2 regions of the Pseudonocardia sp. WMMC193 genome follow, and region 1 is predicted to be linked to the other one. Evidence: predicted binding sites of a transcription regulator. Region 1 holds the regulator's gene; the other holds the start of a gene.

What was found. Region 1 encodes LexA, which represses DNA repair genes until DNA is damaged. Its sites were predicted from a motif close to CGAACACGTGTTCG; they were not measured.
Region 2: L3X23_RS10595 (Rv2578c family radical SAM protein) is a predicted target of LexA. The motif match lies at 3,039-3,052, and genes of this name have one in related genera.

What each region holds. Positions count from the first base shown of each region.
Region 1 covers NZ_JAKKDO010000003.1:2,765,928-2,773,845, reverse strand. The annotation lists gene L3X23_RS14525 (hypothetical protein) at 1-467, shown strand, start outside; gene L3X23_RS14520 (universal stress protein) at 638-1,468, shown strand; gene lexA (transcriptional repressor LexA) at 1,479-2,192, opposite strand; gene L3X23_RS14510 (hypothetical protein) at 2,498-3,172, shown strand; gene L3X23_RS14505 (hypothetical protein) at 3,317-3,859, shown strand; gene nrdR (transcriptional regulator NrdR) at 4,517-5,017, shown strand; gene L3X23_RS14495 (vitamin B12-dependent ribonucleotide reductase) at 5,136-7,918, shown strand, end outside.
Region 2 covers NZ_JAKKDO010000003.1:1,914,206-1,922,123, forward strand. The annotation lists gene L3X23_RS10585 (DUF389 domain-containing protein) at 1-157, opposite strand, end outside; gene aspS (aspartate--tRNA ligase) at 157-1,923, opposite strand; gene L3X23_RS10595 (Rv2578c family radical SAM protein) at 1,958-3,028, opposite strand; gene L3X23_RS10600 (YibE/F family protein) at 3,400-4,509, shown strand; gene L3X23_RS10605 (bifunctional 2-polyprenyl-6-hydroxyphenol methylase/3-demethylubiquinol 3-O-methyltransferase UbiG) at 4,606-5,175, opposite strand; gene hisS (histidine--tRNA ligase) at 5,277-6,548, opposite strand; gene L3X23_RS10615 (MBL fold metallo-hydrolase) at 6,545-7,216, opposite strand; gene L3X23_RS10620 (peptidylprolyl isomerase) at 7,294-7,918, shown strand, end outside.

The DNA of each region.
Region 1 (7,918 bases):
TCGCGCGGTCGGAGACGCGCGGAGGCCCGATCGGGGCGCTCGGCGCGTTCACGGTGACCGGTGGGGCGGTGTCGCCCGACGGGCGCGTGGTCGCGGTGCGCACCTACACGGACGCGTGGCTCTACCGGGTGCCGCCCTCCGGTGACCTGGTGGCGGCCCTGCAGACCACGCCGCTGCAGGTCCCGCTGCCGGACGAGCCGCAGGGCGAGGCGATCGCGTTCCTGCCCGACGGGACCCTGCTGTCGGGGTCCGAGGCACGCGGGCGGGACGGCAGGCTGCGGGCCGTGCCCGGCGCGGTGGACGCCGCACTGGCCGCGGCGCCGCCCGTCCCGACCCCGCCGCCCCCGGCCGCCGCGCCGCCCGAACCGGCGCCCGAGTGGCGGCCCGCCGTGATCGGCGGAGGAGTCGCGGTGGTGGTGCTCGGCCTCGCCGCGGGCGCGCTGGCCCTGCACACCCGCCGCCGCTGACCACCGGCCGCGCCCCCGGGAGACTCGCGTGTCCGGAACGGGGGACTCGCGGGAGGATCCGCGAGTCCCCCACTCGGGACACGCGAGTCGGATGCGCCGCCCTGTGACGTGCTGGTTACAGCCTGCGCACCGGCGCCGTTCGGAGGGTCCACCCGACCTACGCTGGCCCGGTGCCGATCGTGACCGCCTACGAGGACACCCCGGGCGGCCACGACGCCCTGGTCCTCGGGGTCCAGCTGGCCCGGCTGACCGGGCTGACCGCCGTCGTCGCGACGGTGTACCCGACGGACGGGCTGGGGTACTCCGCGGTCGCCCGCGACCCCCGGTGGCGGGACAAGGCCGAGGAGGTCGCGCTCGCCCGGTTCGGCCGGGCCCGCGAGCTGATCGGCGGGGACGCCCTGCCGGAGTTCGCCCCACTCGGCCCCGGACCTGCGGCGACGGTGCTCGCCGAGTACGCGGAGGAATCCGGGGCCGCCGTCCTGGTCGTCGGGTCGACGGGCGGCGGCCTGCTCGGACGGCTCGCCCCCGGCAGCACCGTGCACCGGCTCCTGCCCGCTGCCCGCTGCCCGGTCGCGATCGCCCCCCGCGGCTACCGGCACACCGCGGCCCAGGGCATCACCGTGATCACCGTGGCGTACGACGGCACCCCGGAGGCCGACCGCGCCACGGTCCTGGCCGTCCACCTCGCCGGCCGGACGGGCGCGGCGCTGCGGTTCGCCGTCGTCGCGGCGACCGAGGCGGACGTGCCCGCCGCGACCGAGATCGCCCACAAGGGGATCGCCCAGGCGCCCACGGAGATCGACGCGCTGACCGACGTGGTCGTCAGCCGTCCCGGCCAGTCGGTCGGGGCCACCCTTGCCGACCTGTCCGAGCGGACGGACCTGCTGGTCGTGGGCTCGCGCGGCTACCCGACCATGCGCCGGATCCTGCTCGGCGGGGTGGCGGGTGTGCTGGTCCGCAGCGCCCGCTACCCCGTGATCGTGGTGCCCGCCCCCGACTGAGCCGCTCGGGTCAGAGCCTGCGCAGCACCGTGACGACGCGACCGAGGATGGTGGCCTCGTTGCCGTCGATCGGCTCGTAGGCGGGGTTGGCGGGCAGCAGCCAGATCTGGCCCGCCGTGCGCTTGAACGTCTTGACCGTCGCCTCGCCGTCGATCATCGCGGCGACGATCTCACCCTGCTCGGCCACCGGCTGCTGCCGCACGACGACCCAGTCGCCGTCCATGATCGCGGCCTCGATCATGGAGTCGCCCTTGACGTGCAGAAGGAACAGCTCGCCCTCGCCGACGATCTCCCGCGGCAGCGGGAAGACGCTCTCCACCGCCTGCTCGGCCAGGATCGGCCCACCGGCCGCGATGCTGCCCAGGACCGGCACGAACGCGGGCGCGGGGCGCTCGGTCAGCACGTCCGGCTGGTCCGAGGAGGTGCCCGCCTCCTCCTCGGGGCTGCGCACGTCCACCGCACGGGTGCGGTTGGGGTCGCGGCGCAGGTATCCCTTGCGCTCCAGGGTCCGCAGCTGGTGGTGCACCGACGACGTGGAGGTGAGGCCCACCGCGTCCCCGATCTCGCGCACGCTGGGCGGGTAGCCGAAGCGGTCGACCCAGTCCCGGATCACCGCCAGTACCTTCCGCTGCCGCGGGGTCAGCGTGGTGGGGTCCGCCGGTGGGTCCGGAAAGGCGCGCACCTGTCCGGTCTCGCCGCCGGCGCCGGACTCGTCCCGTGCCATCTCCCTGCCGCCTCCTCGTGTCCCGCTCGCTCGTGCCACCCGATCGACCCCGCTCGGCGAGAGCGGCGAGGTCGGCCCGGCCGACCCGTCAGGGGTCGCCGGGGGTCCGTCGGGTTCGGACGGTAGCCCGGATCCGGTCGTTCGCCAAACACATGTTCGAACGACACGCCGATCGTGGCGGCGCGGGAGGGGTGACGCGCCCGGCGGTCGATGGTAAGAACTCGCACGGACGTTCGAATCGAACATGCGTGCGAGTGGCGCGCGGCGGAGTGGGCTCGCGGGTGCGGGCAGGCGGGAGAGCGGCGATGGACCGGTCGGCTGGCGGGGTCGTGGAGCTCGAGGGCACGAGGGTCGGCTCGGGGGTCGGCCCAGGTCTGGTCGCGGGCGGCGGAGTGCGGCGGTCCGGGACCGGCCCGCGCCCGGTCGGCCCCCGTCCCGTGCGTCCGGCCGCGGCGGGGGAGCGGGTCGCCGTGCTGCGCCGCGGTGTCGCGGTCGGCGCCGCGGCGGGCGGTCCGGGCGGCGTCCGGCTGCTGGAGACGGAGCGGTGGCGGCGCGGTGGCCGGGGCACGTGGTCTCAGGGCGTCGCCGCGCCGGCGCGGCCGTCGTCCACCGGTGCTCCCGACCTCCGGCGGCGCGCCGTCCAGGACGTGCCGGGCAGGTCCGGGCCGGTGACGGCGCGGCGCTACGCGCTGCGCCGGGCGGTGGCCGCGGCGGTGCTCGGCCTGGCGTCGATGCTCGTCGTGGTGGGGTTGGGCCTGGTGGGGCAGGCCTCGGGCGCCGCGCACACCCGGGCGGAGGTGCCGAGCGGCGTGGCGGCCGTGGTGGTCGAGCCGGGGGAGACGGTGTGGGACCTCGCGCGCCGGGAGGTCCCGGAGGCGGACGCCGCCGCGGTGGTCGAGCGGATCGTGGCGGACAACGGTCTCGGGTCGGCCGCGGTGGGTGTGCTGCCCGCGGGCACCGTGGTGCGCGTCCCCGCCTGACCGGTCCTCCGTCGTCCATCGGGGTGAACCCGCGGGTGTGCGGCACCGGTTTTTGTCGGTGCCCGTTGCTAGACATCGCACAGGCGTTCGATCGCCGCCCCGGACATCCGGTTCGGGCCGGTCGGCGCGGGTCGGGAGGCCGTGATGGAACTCGGGAACGCGGTGCGGGCGGTCGAGCGGACCGGTCGCGGCGAGGAGGGGCGCCCGGCCTGCGCGGGCGAGCGCCGGGGGCCGTCGCGCGCCCGGTCGGAGCGCGAGCGGAGCCAGGGGTGGGGCGGGGGCGCGGGCGCACCGCACGCCTCCGGCGCCCCGGCCTCGTACCGGAGGGCGCACGCGGCGGCGGTCCCGGCCGCGGCCCCCACAGCGCCTGTGGTGCCGGCCGCTGCGGCGCTGCGGGTCCTCGGCGCGTACGCCTCGGGGGCCAGGGCCCTGCGCCGGGCGGACGGGCCCGCGGTCCTGCCCGCCTGCCGTCCCGCGCGGCGACAGTCCTCGACGATCGGGGGCCCGTGCGTCCCCACCCGCAGGCCGCGGTTGGGGCGCGGCCGTCCCGGCGGGGCGCGTCGGCTCGCGGGGGAGGTGCGGGCCGGGCTGACCGACCGCGTGCTCGCGGCGGTGGCGGTGGCTCTGGGCTCGGCGACCGTCGTGGTCGTCCTCGGTCTCCTGGCGGACCTGGCGGGCGCGCGATGAGCCGCGCCGCGGGGGTCGCCGCGCGCGCCCGGTTCGCGCGGCCCGTGCGGTGCGCCGGGAGGGGTGCGTCGCGCGACCACCGCGTTCGTCGCGGTGTGGCCGCGCCCGGCGGTGGCGGCGAGCGGGCCCCCGGTTCGGGGGCTCGACCGGGCACGGCGGGTCTCCGGTCGTCCGACCGTGCGCGCGAGCTGGTGCGAGTGAGGTCGCTGTGCGTCCGTGTGGGTGTCGCGCGGCGTGGGGTGCGCACGGTGCGTGCTGGACCGGCCGCCGGTTCGCGACACACCGCGGGCGGCGACACGCCGTCCGCGTGACACGGTCTCGTTCCCCGCATGCGACCCGCCGGTCGTCGACGCGACGAGCGGTCCCGGCGCCCGCCCGGTCTCCGGCGGGCGGTGTCGGCGCCCCGGCTCGATGGTCATGACCTGCGGGGCGTCACGGGCTGTCGCCGGCCGGGCACGGCCGCACCCGGGGCGTGGTCGCGGGCCCGGGCGTGACAGGTTCGTTCCCGATCGGGGGAAGTCCGGCGAGCGGTGCGCCACGGCATTGGCGGTACCCCCACATCTTGTGGTTACATCCGTGTCGTTCGCCTACAGCTTGGGTTTGTGAGTCGATCCGGGCCGACAAGCCGAGTACGGTGGAGAGAGGGAGGGATCCGCAATGCGATGCCCGTTCTGCCGCCACTCGGACTGCAAGGTGATCGACTCTCGCGAGGTCGAGGAGGGCGCGGCGACCCGTCGCCGCCGTTCCTGCGCGGCCTGCGGGAAGCGCTTCACGACCGTCGAGGAGGCCGTCCTCGCGGTGCTGAAGCGCAGCGGCGTCACGGAGCCGTTCAGCCGGGACAAGGTGGTCTCGGGGGTGCGCCGGGCGTGCCAGGGCAGGCCGGTCGACGAGGATGCGTTGCAACAGCTGGCGCACCGCGTCGAGGAGGCCGTCCGGGCGGGCGGTACCGCGGAGATCCCCAGTCACGAGGTGGGGCTCGCGATCCTCGGACCGCTCAAGGAGCTCGACGAGGTGGCGTACCTGCGCTTCGCGAGCGTGTACCGGTCGTTCTCGTCCATCGAGGACTTCGAGAAGGAGATCGCCGACCTGCGCACGGCTGCCGGGGAAGCAGCCGCGTCGTCGGGTCGCGCCCAGCGGGACCCACGACCCGCCGGGTGAGGACCAGGGGCCGACCCGTTCGCCGAGCGAGCACGGGCGAGCCGACCCCGTCACGCAATCCGCCCCGCCGCCCCAGCCGGCGGGACGCGGTGACGTACGGACGCGAATGAGGGAGAGCATGACGGAGACCGTCGGGGCGGAGCCCACCGAGAGCGCTGCCACCGCAGCGTCGAAGGGCTCTGCGGGGGGCAACGGACGGGGCCGCAAGTCCGCGTCGTCTGCACAGACCGCGCAGGCCGCGCAGACCGCGCAGTCCAAGAGCCGCCGGGGCCTCACCGTCGAGCGGCTGCACACCACGCCCGGGGTGCACCCGTACGACGAGGTGACCTGGGAACGCCGGGACGTCGTGATGACGAACTGGCGGGACGGGACGATCAACTTCGAGCAGCGCGGGGTCGAGTTCCCCGACTTCTGGTCGCTGAACGCCACGAACATCGTGACCAGCAAGTACTTCCGCGGCGCCGTCGGCTCGCCGCAGCGCGAGTCGAGCCTGCGCGCCCTGATCGACCGGGTCGTCGGCACCTACCACCGGGCGGGCGTCGAGCACGGCTACTTCGCCACCGACGAGGACGCGGAGATCTTCGCCCAGGAGCTGACCTGGATGCTGCTGCACCAGGTGTTCAGCTTCAACTCCCCGGTCTGGTTCAACGTCGGCACCGCGTCCCCGCAGCAGGTCAGCGCCTGCTTCATCCTCTCGGTGGACGACGAGATGGACTCGATCCTGAACTGGTACCGCGAGGAGGGTCTGATCTTCAAGGGCGGCTCCGGCGCCGGTCTGAACCTCTCCCGCATCCGGTCGTCGAAGGAGCTGCTGTCCTCCGGCGGCACCGCCTCGGGCCCGGTCTCCTTCATGCGCGGTGCGGACGCCTCCGCGGGCACGATCAAGTCCGGCGGCGCCACCCGCCGCGCGGCGAAGATGGTCGTGCTGGACGTCGACCACCCCGACATCGTCGAGTTCGTCGAGACCAAGGCCAAGGAGGAGGCGAAGATCCGCGTCCTGCGGGATGCGGGCTTCGACATGGACCTGGGCGGCTCCGACATCACGTCGGTGCAGTACCAGAACGCCAACAACTCCGTCCGGGTCACCGACGAGTTCATGCACGCCGTCGAGGGCGGGACCGACTTCGGCCTCCGCTCCCGCACGACCGGCGAGATCATCGAGCGCACGGACGCCCGCACCCTGTTCCGCGGCATCGCACAGGCCGCGTGGGAGTGCGCCGACCCCGGCATCCAGTACGACGACACGATCAACGACTGGCACACCACCCCGGAGTCCGGCCGGATCACCGCGTCGAACCCCTGCTCCGAGTACATGCACCTGGACAACTCCAGCTGCAACCTGGCGTCGCTGAACCTGCTCAAGTTCCTCGACGAGGGCGGCCGGTTCGACGCGCCGCGCTTCGCCAGGGCCGTCGAGCTGATCATCACCGCCATGGACATCTCGATCTGTTTCGCGGACTTCCCCACGGAGCCGATCGCGGACACCACGCGCAAGTTCCGCCAGCTGGGCATCGGCTACGCCAACCTGGGCGCGCTGCTCATGGCGACCGGTCACGCCTACGACTCCGAGGGCGGCCGCGCGCTCGCCGCGTCGATCACCTCGCTGATGACCGGTGCGGCGTACAAGCGCTCCGCCGAGCTCGCCGGCGTCGTCGGCCCGTACGAGGGCTACGCCCGCAACGCCGAGTCGCACCAGCGCGTCATGCGCAAGCACGCCGCGGCGAACGACGGCTACCGCACCTTCCCGGCCAGCACCGCGATCCAGAAGCTGGCCACCATCACCTGGAAGGAGGCCCTGGCCACGGGCGAGCGGAACGGCTGGCGCAACGCGCAGGCCTCCGTGCTGGCCCCGACCGGCACCATCGGCTTGATGATGGACTGCGACACGACCGGCATCGAGCCGGACCTGGCGCTGGTCAAGTTCAAGAAGCTCGTCGGCGGCGGCTCGATGCAGATCGTCAACCAGACGGTCCGCCGGGCGCTGGACCAGCTCGGCTACCAGGCCGAGCAGGCCGAGGCGATCGTCGAGTACGTGGCCGAGCACGGGCACGTCGTGGACGCGCCGGGCATGAAGCCGGACCACTACGAGGTGTTCGACTGCGCCATGGGCGAGCGCTCGATCGCGCCCATGGGCCACGTCCGGATGATGGCCGCGGTGCAGCCGTTCCTCTCCGGCGCCATCTCGAAGACGGTCAACATGCCCGAGGCCGCCTCGGTGGACGACGTCGAGAAGATCTACCTCGAGGGCTGGCGCCTCGGCATCAAGGCGCTCGCCATCTACCGGGACAACTGCAAGGTCGGCCAGCCCCTCTCCGCGGGGAAGCAGGCGAAGTCGTCCGCGGAGGCGGAGAAGGCCGAGCCGCAGGTCGTCGTCGAGCAGCGGCCGGTCCGCAAGCGGCTGCCGAAGAAGCGCCCGAGCGAGACCATCTCGTTCACCGTGGCCGGCGCCGAGGGCTACCTGACCGCGGGCTCCTACCCGGACGACGGCCTGGGCGAGATCTTCGTCAAGCTCGGCAAGCAGGGCTCGACCCTGGCCGGTGTGATGGACGCCTTCTCCATGTCGATCTCGGTCGGCCTGCAGTACGGCATCCCGCTGGAGTTCTACGTCTCGAAGTTCAGCAACCTGCGCTTCGAGCCAGCGGGCATGACGGACGACCCGGACGTGCGCATCGCGACGAGCGTCTTGGACTACCTGTTCCGCCGCCTGGCGCTGGACCACCTGCCCTACGAGAAGCGCGCCCAGCTCGGGATCTTCTCGGCGCAGGAGCGGTCGGCGCAGGTCGAGCAGGACTACTCGAGCCCGGCGGAGCTGGACCTCGAGACGGTCCGGTCCACGGTGGACGTCACCCCGCCGTCGGCCACCCCGGCGGGCGTGAGCCCGGCACCGGTCGAGGTAGGCAG
Region 2 (7,918 bases), 850 kb from region 1:
CGCACTCGCGGGCCACGTCCGCCTCGACGACGTCCCCCGCGGGCCGCACGGCCGCGCCGCGGTGCAGGACCAGGTGCGCGACCCCGGCCTCGGCCTCCAGCAGCCGGAGGACCTGCGGTGTCGTCTGCGCGGGGCTGACGACCCGCAGGTGCAGCATTACGGCGTCGGGGGCTGGGCGTCGACCCCTGCCTCCTTGCGCTGCTCCGGCGTGATCGGCGCCGGGGCGGCGGTGAGCGGGTCGAAGCCGCCGCCGGTCTTCGGGAACGCGATGACCTCGCGGATCGAGTCCTGCCCGGCCAGCAGCGCGGTGATCCGGTCCCAGCCGAACGCGATCCCGCCGTGCGGGGGCGGGCCGTAGGCGAACGCGTCGAGCAGGAAGCCGAACTTCTCCTGCGCCTCCTCGTCCGACAGGCCCATGATCTCGAAGACCCGCTTCTGCAGGTCGGCCCGGTGGATACGGATCGACCCGCCGCCGATCTCGTTGCCGTTGCAGACGATGTCGTAGGCGTAGGCCAGCGCGTGGCCCGGGTCGGACTCCAGCTTGTCGATCCACTCGGGCGTCGGCGAGGTGAAGGCGTGGTGCAGGGCCGTCCAGGCGCCCTTGCCCACCGCGACGTCCGTGGTGTCGGCCGTGCTCTCGAACATCGGGAAGTCGACGACCCAGACGAAGGACCAGGCGCTCTCGTCGATCTGGCCGGTGCGCCGGGCGATCTCCTGGCGGGCCGCACCCAGCAGGGCGCGGGCCTCGTTCGGCCGGCCGGCGGCGAAGAAGATGCAGTCGCCCGGGTTGGCCCCGACCGCCGCGGGCAGCCCGGCGCGCTCCTCCTCGGAAAGGTTCTTGACCACCGGGCCCTTTTCGGACGCGGTGCCGTCCTCGTCGACCAGCACGTAGGCCAGGCCGCGGGCGCCGCGCTGCTTGGCCCACTCCTGCCAGGCGTCCAGCTGCTTGCGGGGCTGGGCCGCCCCGCCCGGCATGACGACGGCGCCGACGTACGGGTTCTGGAACACCCGGAACCCGGTCTCGGCGAAGTACTCGGTGAGCTCGGTCAGCTCGAGGTCGAAGCGCAGGTCCGGCTTGTCGCTGCCGTAGCGGGACATGGCCTCGGCGTAGGAGATGCGCCGGATGGGCCCGGTGATCTCGTGTCCGACGAGCCGCCACAGGCTCGCGAGGACCTCCTCGGCCAGGGCGATCACGTCGTCCTGGGAGACGAAGCTCATCTCGATGTCGAGCTGGGTGAACTCCGGCTGCCGGTCGGCGCGGAAGTCCTCGTCCCGGTAGCAGCGCGCGATCTGGTAGTAGCGCTCCATCCCGCCGACCATCAGCAGCTGCTTGAACAGCTGCGGGGACTGCGGCAGCGCGTACCAGGAGCCGGGCTTGAGGCGGGCGGGGACCAGGAAGTCCCGGGCGCCCTCGGGGGTGGAGCGGGTGAGCGTCGGCGTCTCGATCTCGACGAAGTCGTGCTTCTCCAGCACGCTGCGCGCGGCCTGGTTGACCTTGCTGCGCAGCCGGATCGCGGCGGCGGGCTCGGCGCGGCGCAGGTCCAGGTAGCGGTACTTGAGCCGGACCTCCTCGCCGACCGTCTGCTCGTCGATCTGGAAGGGCAGCGGCGCGGACTCCGAGAGCACGGTGAACTCGGTGACGGTCACCTCGATCGCCCCGGTGGGCAGGTCGGGGTTCTCGTTGCCCGCCGGGCGCGGCACGACCTCGCCGGTCACCTGCAGGCAGAACTCGGAGCGCAGCCGGTGCGCCCGCTCAGCCATCTCGCCCTCGCGGAACACGATCTGGGCGGAGCCGGACGCGTCCCGCAGGTCGACGAAGATCACGCCGCCGTGGTCGCGGCGACGGGCCACCCATCCGGCGAGGGTCACGGTCTGGCCGGCGTGCTCGGCACGCAGCGTGCCGACGGGGTGGGTTCGCATCACGGTCGGCAAGGCTATCCGCCGGTGCGACCGCATTTCAGAGCAGGGTCAACTGCTCCACCACCGGGGCCGCCAGGTGCTCCGCGGGCGGGGCCTGCCGCGCCACGTCCGACGCCGGGAAACCCGCCTGGGCCGACACCCGGCCGGCGGAGACCCCGTCGTCCTGGGCGCTGCGGCGCACGCCCTCCCCGCGGTCCAGGCCGTGCGCGCGCAGCAGCGGGCGGACCCGGGCGGCGAGGGCCTTGCGGTACTGCGGGTCGGCGTAGGCGCCGCGGCGGTAGAGCCGTTCGTAGCGCGGGGCCAGGGGCGGGTACTCCCGGGCCAGCCAGGCCAGGAACCACTCGCGGGTGCCCGGCCGCAGGTGCAGCGGCAGGACGCTCACCCCGGACGCGCCCGCCTCCTTCACCTGCGCCAGCACCGCGTCGAGCGCCTCGCGGGAGTCGGTCAGGTACGGCAGCACCGGCGCGATCATCACGCCGCAGTCCAGGCCCGCGTCGGCGATCCGGCGCACGAGGTCGAGCCGGGCGCGCGGGCTCGGCGTGCCCGGCTCCAGCCTGCCCTGCAGGTCCCGGTCGAGCAGCGCGAGCGACACCCCGAGCCCGACCGGCACGTCCCGCGCGGCGGCGGCGAGCAGCGGCAGGTCACGGGCGAGCACGGTGCCCTTGGTCAGGACGGACAGCGGCGTGCCGGAGCGGGCCAACGCCTCGACGATCCCGGGCATCAGCCGGTAGCGGCCCTCGGCACGCTGGTAGGGGTCGGTGTTGGTGCCCATCGCGACCGGCTCACGCGCCCACCGCGGCCGGGCGAGCTCGCGGCGCAGCACCCCGCCGACGTTCACCTTCACCACGATCTGGGAGTCGAAGTCCCGGCCCGCGTCGAGGTCGAGGTAGGTGTGGGTGGTGCGGGCGAAGCAGTAGACGCAGGCGTGCGAGCAGCCCCGGTACGGGTTCACCGTCCACGAGAACGGCATCGGCGACGAACCGGGCACCCGGTTGAGCGCCGACCTCGCCTCCACCTCGTGGAAGACGACGCCGGCGAACTCCGGGGCCCGGACCGTCCGGACCAGTCCCGGGAGCGCCTGCTGGGGTTCCTGCCCGCTCCATCGCACGAGCGCCAGTCGAACACATGTTCGAGATGGTGCGCAAGCCCGGACCCGCGCGTCGTCACCGCGGCGGGGGTCGCGAGGATGCGGGGATGGCCCGTCACGACCGTCGTGCGCTCCGGCCCGAGCACGGGGTACCCGCGCGCGGGGCGTCGGGCGACCCGGCTCGGCGAGGCTCGGCCGCAGGAAGCTCGGCCGCGCGAGACTCGGCCGCGCGAGACTCGGCTGCGGGAGGCTCGGCTGCGGAGCGGACGGAGCCGATCCCGGTCGTCCCGCCCGCACCCGTCGCGGAGCCGGAGCCCGAGCCGGCGCCCGGAACCGGCCACGGTCATGGCCACGGTCACGGCCACGGGCCCGCGGCGCCTGCCGGGCGTCGGGTGCGGGTCCTGCTGGCCGCCCTGCTGGTCCCCTGTGCGCTCGCGACGCTGGTCGGACTGGTCGTGCTCTGGCCGACGGGCGACCTGCCGCACAGCACGCAGCGGCCCCAGGAGGTGTTCCACGCCGAGGTCACGGCGGCGCAGGCGGCCGACTGCTCGCCCGGCTCCGGAGACGGCGGCTGCGCCGGGCTGACGCTGCACATGGAGGGCGGGCCGCTGCCCGGCCGCGACCTGGTGCAGCTCGTGCCGATCGAGCCGTCGACCCCCCGCTTCGCCGTCGGCGACGCGGTGCAGGTCGCCTACTCGGGCGGTGACGCGGCGGACCCGGGCTCGTACCAGGTGGTCGACTTCCAGCGCGGGAGCGCGCTGATCTGGCTGGGCGCGGCGTTCGCGCTGGCGGTGCTCGCGCTGGGGCGGTGGCGCGGGCTGGCGGCGCTGGTCGCGCTCGGGCTGAGCCTCGTGGTGCTCGTCGTGTTCGTGCTGCCCGCGATCCTGGCCGGGTCCAGCCCGGTCACGGTCGCCGTGATCGGTGCGTCGGTGATCATGTTCCTGGTCCTGTACCTGACCCACGGCTTCTCCGCGCGCACGTCGACGACCGTCCTCGGCACCCTGCTCTCGCTCGGCCTCATCGCGGTGCTGAGCTCGGTGTTCTCGGCCTTCGCCCGGCTCACGGGGCTCGACGACACGACCGCGGGCCTGATCGCCACGCTCGGCGCGCCCGTCGACGCCCGCGGCCTCGTCCTCGCCGGAGTGATCATCGGCGCGCTCGGCGTGCTCGACGACGTCACCGTCACCCAGACCAGCGCGGTCTGGGAGCTGCGGGCCGCCAACCCCTCGCTCGGCCCGCGAGAGCTGTTCGCCGCCGGCATGCGGATCGGGCGCGACCACGTCTCGTCGGCCGTCAACACCCTGGTGCTCGCCTACGCCGGTGCCTCGCTGCCCCTGCTGTTGCTGTTCACGGTGGCGGGGCAGGGCCCGGGAGCGGTGCTGACCTCGCAGGACGTCGCCACCGAGGTCGTCCGCACCCTGGTCGGCAGCATCGGTCTGGTCGCGTCGGTGCCGATCACGACGGCCTTCGCGGCGGTCGTCGCGAGCCGGGAGCGGGCCTGAGGGGTGATCCACAAACCGGGAGCGGGACGGTCGGAAATCGACCCCCCTCCTCCCCACCGGTGGATCATGACCCGCCCGTGACCGCCGCCGGGAGCCTCACGGGCGCCGGGCGACCAGCGTCGCCTCCCCGTTCCGCTCCTCGTCCGCGAGCACGTCGAGGTGCCCGAACGCCGTGCGGAGCTCGCCGGGTCGCGCGCGGAACCGCCCGGGCTCGTCGTCGACCTCGGACAACACCGTGACCACCAGCAGGCCGCCGGGTGCGAGGGCCGCGGCCAGGGCCGGGTAGAGCGCCGGATCGCGGAACCGCTGACACACGACGAGCGCGTAGACGCCCTCGGGCGGCCGCCAGGCGTCCAGGTCCGCCACCGCGAACCGCACCTCGCCCGGCGCGGCCGTCTCACCGACCTCGACCGCGCGCACCCCCACCGCCTCCGCGAGCGCCCGCCCCGACCGCACGGCCGCGGGCGACACGTCCACCGCGTCGACCGCGAGACCCCGCTGCGCCGCCCACACGGCGACCGCGCCCCGCCCGCAGGCGACGTCCAGGGCCCGCCCCGCCCCGGGCAGCAGCGACTCCCGGCCCCGCAGCCCGTCGGGCGGCATCGGGGTGCCGAGCCCCACGGCCCCGTGCCGGGCGTCCCAGCGCTTCCGGTCCGCCGTGCTCATCGGTCCCTGCTCATCGGTCCCTACTCATCGGCGCCTGCTCACCGGTCCCTGCTCACCGGCGCCTGCTCACCGGCGCCTGCTCACCGGGGACGAGACCCCTCTCACGCGAGCAGCGAGGCGAGCTCCGTCACCACGGACTCGAGCGGCACCGACCGCTGGTCCCCGGAGGCGAGGTCCTTCACCCCCACGGTCCCGGACTCCAGGTCGCGCTCCCCCAGCACGAGCGCGTAGCGGGCGCCCGAGCGGTCCGCGGACTTCATCGCACCCTTGAGGCCGCGGCCGCCGTAGGCGACGTCCACCCGGACCCCGGCGGCCCGCAACGCGCCGGCGACGGTGACCAGCCTGCGTCGGGCCTCGTCGCCCAGCGGCACGCAGAACACCTCGACCCGGGCCGTGGACCACGGCTGCAGCCCTTCGGCGGCACAGGCCAGCAGGGTGCGGTCGACCCCGATCCCGAACCCGACGCCGGACAGCTGCGGTCCGCCCAGGGTGGCCATCAGCCCGTCGTAGCGCCCGCCGCCGCCGATGCCGGACTGGGCGCCGAGCCCGTCGTGCACGAACTCGAACGTCGTCTTGGTGTAGTAGTCCAGCCCGCGCACCATCCGCGGGTTGATCGTGTAGGCGACGCCCAGGTCGTCCAGGTGGCCGAGCACGGCCTCGTGGTGGGCCTGCGCCTCGGGCGAGAGGTGGTCGAGCAGCAGCGGCGCGTCCAGCATCAGCTTGCGGACCTCGGGGCGCTTGTCGTCCAGCACCCGCAGCGGGTTGAGCGCGGCGCGCGCCCGGGTGGCCTCGTCGAGGTCCAGGCCTGCGAGGAAGTCCTGCAGGAGGGCGCGGTAGGCCGGGCGGCTCGCCGCGTCGCCCAGCGAGGTCAGCTCCAGCCGGTAGCCCCGCAGCCCCAGCGCCCGGAAGCCCTCGTCGGCGATCGCGATGGCCTCGGCGTCCAGCGCCGGGTCGTCCGCGCCGATCGCCTCGATGCCCACCTGCTGCAGCTGCCGGTACCGCCCGGCCTGCGGCCGCTCGTAGCGGAAGAACGGGCCGGCGTAGCGCAGCTTGACCGGCAGCCCCTGCTTGTCGAGGTGGTGCTCGATCACCGCCCGCACGACGCCCGCGGTCCCCTCGGGCCGCAGCGTCACCGACCGTTCCCCGCGGTCGGCGAAGGTGTACATCTCCTTGCTGACGACGTCCGTGGACTCCCCCACGCCGCGCGCGTACAGCCCCGTGTCCTCGAAGACCGGCAGCTCGATGTACCCGTAGCCCGCCCGCTCCGCCGCGGCGGACAGCGTGTCCCGCACGTGCACGAACCCGGCCGAGCTCGACCCGCCGTCCGACGGGTAGTACTCCGGGATGCCCTTGGGCGCCGAGAACGTGCTCACAGTCCCTGCCTCGTCTGGAGGAACGGGTTTGCGGCCCGTTCCCGGCCGATCGTCGTCGTGGGGCCGTGCCCGGGGAGCACGACGCCGCTGTCCGGCCTGGTCATCAGCCGGTCCTGGATGCTCGTGAGGAGCTGTTCGTGCGAGCCGCCGGGGAGGTCGGTCCGCCCGATGGAGCCCGCGAAGAGGGTGTCCCCGGCGAGGATCACCTCGACCCCGTCCTCGGTCTCGGTGGTGAACACGACCGAGCCCCGGGTATGGCCCGGCGTGTGGTCGACCCGCAGCCGCATCCCGGCCAGCTCGAGGTCGGCGCCGTCTACCAGCAGCTCGACCGAGCGCGGCTCGCGCAGCTCCAGCCGGCCGCCGAAGAAGGCCGCGGACTTCTTGCTGATGCCCTTCATCGGGTCCGCGAGCAGCTCGCGGTCCTCCGGGTGGATCCAGGCGGGGATGTCCGCGCCGTCGCACACCGGCTGCACGCTGAAGGTGTGGTCGAAGTGGCCGTGGGTCAGCAGCACGGCGACCGGGGTGAGCCGGTGCTCCGCCAGCGCGGCGGAGAGCGGCTCCTCGGCGTCCTGGCCCGGGTCGACGATCACGCACGCCTCCCCGACACCGGTCGCGACGAGGTAGCAGTTCGTCTGGAACGCCCCTGCGGGGAAACCGGCCACGAGCACGGCGACCAGCCTAGACGCGGGTCACACAGGCGACCTCGCTACCCTGCCGGGGCGATCTAGTGACGGAGGATTCTCGGGTGGCCACGAACCAGATGCGCCGGGAGGCGGCCAAGCGGAAGCTGGCGAACCAGCAGAAGCACCGGGAGGAGCGGGCGCGCCGACAGAAGCGGGTCGCGGTGCTCTCCTCGGCCGGGGCGGTCGTCGTGGTCGTCGTCGCCGTGGTGCTGCTGGTCACCGCCCCGTGGAAGTCCGACACCTCCGCCGCCCCGCAGCCCGCCGCGGCACCGACGGACGCCGCCCAGAACGTCCCCACCGAGAACGCCCCGGTCCCGGCCCGGCCCTCCCCGCTGCCGGCCGCGGTCGACTGCGCGTACCCGGCGGGCGGGCAGGCGGCCAAGCCGGCGACCCCGCCCGCGCAGACCACCGGGGTGAGCGCACAGGGCACGGTGGCCGCCGCCCTCACCACGTCCGCGGGCCCGATCGGGCTCACGCTGGACCGGGCGCTGGCCCCCTGCACGGTCAACAGCTTCGTCAGCCTGGCGCAGCAGGGCTACTTCGACGGCACCACCTGCCACCGGCTCACCACCGCCCCCGGCCTGCAGGTGCTGCAGTGCGGCGACCCGTCGGGCAGCGGCAGCGGCGGCCCCGGCTACTCGTTCGCGGACGAGACGTTCCCGCAGATCACCTACGGCCGCGGGCTGC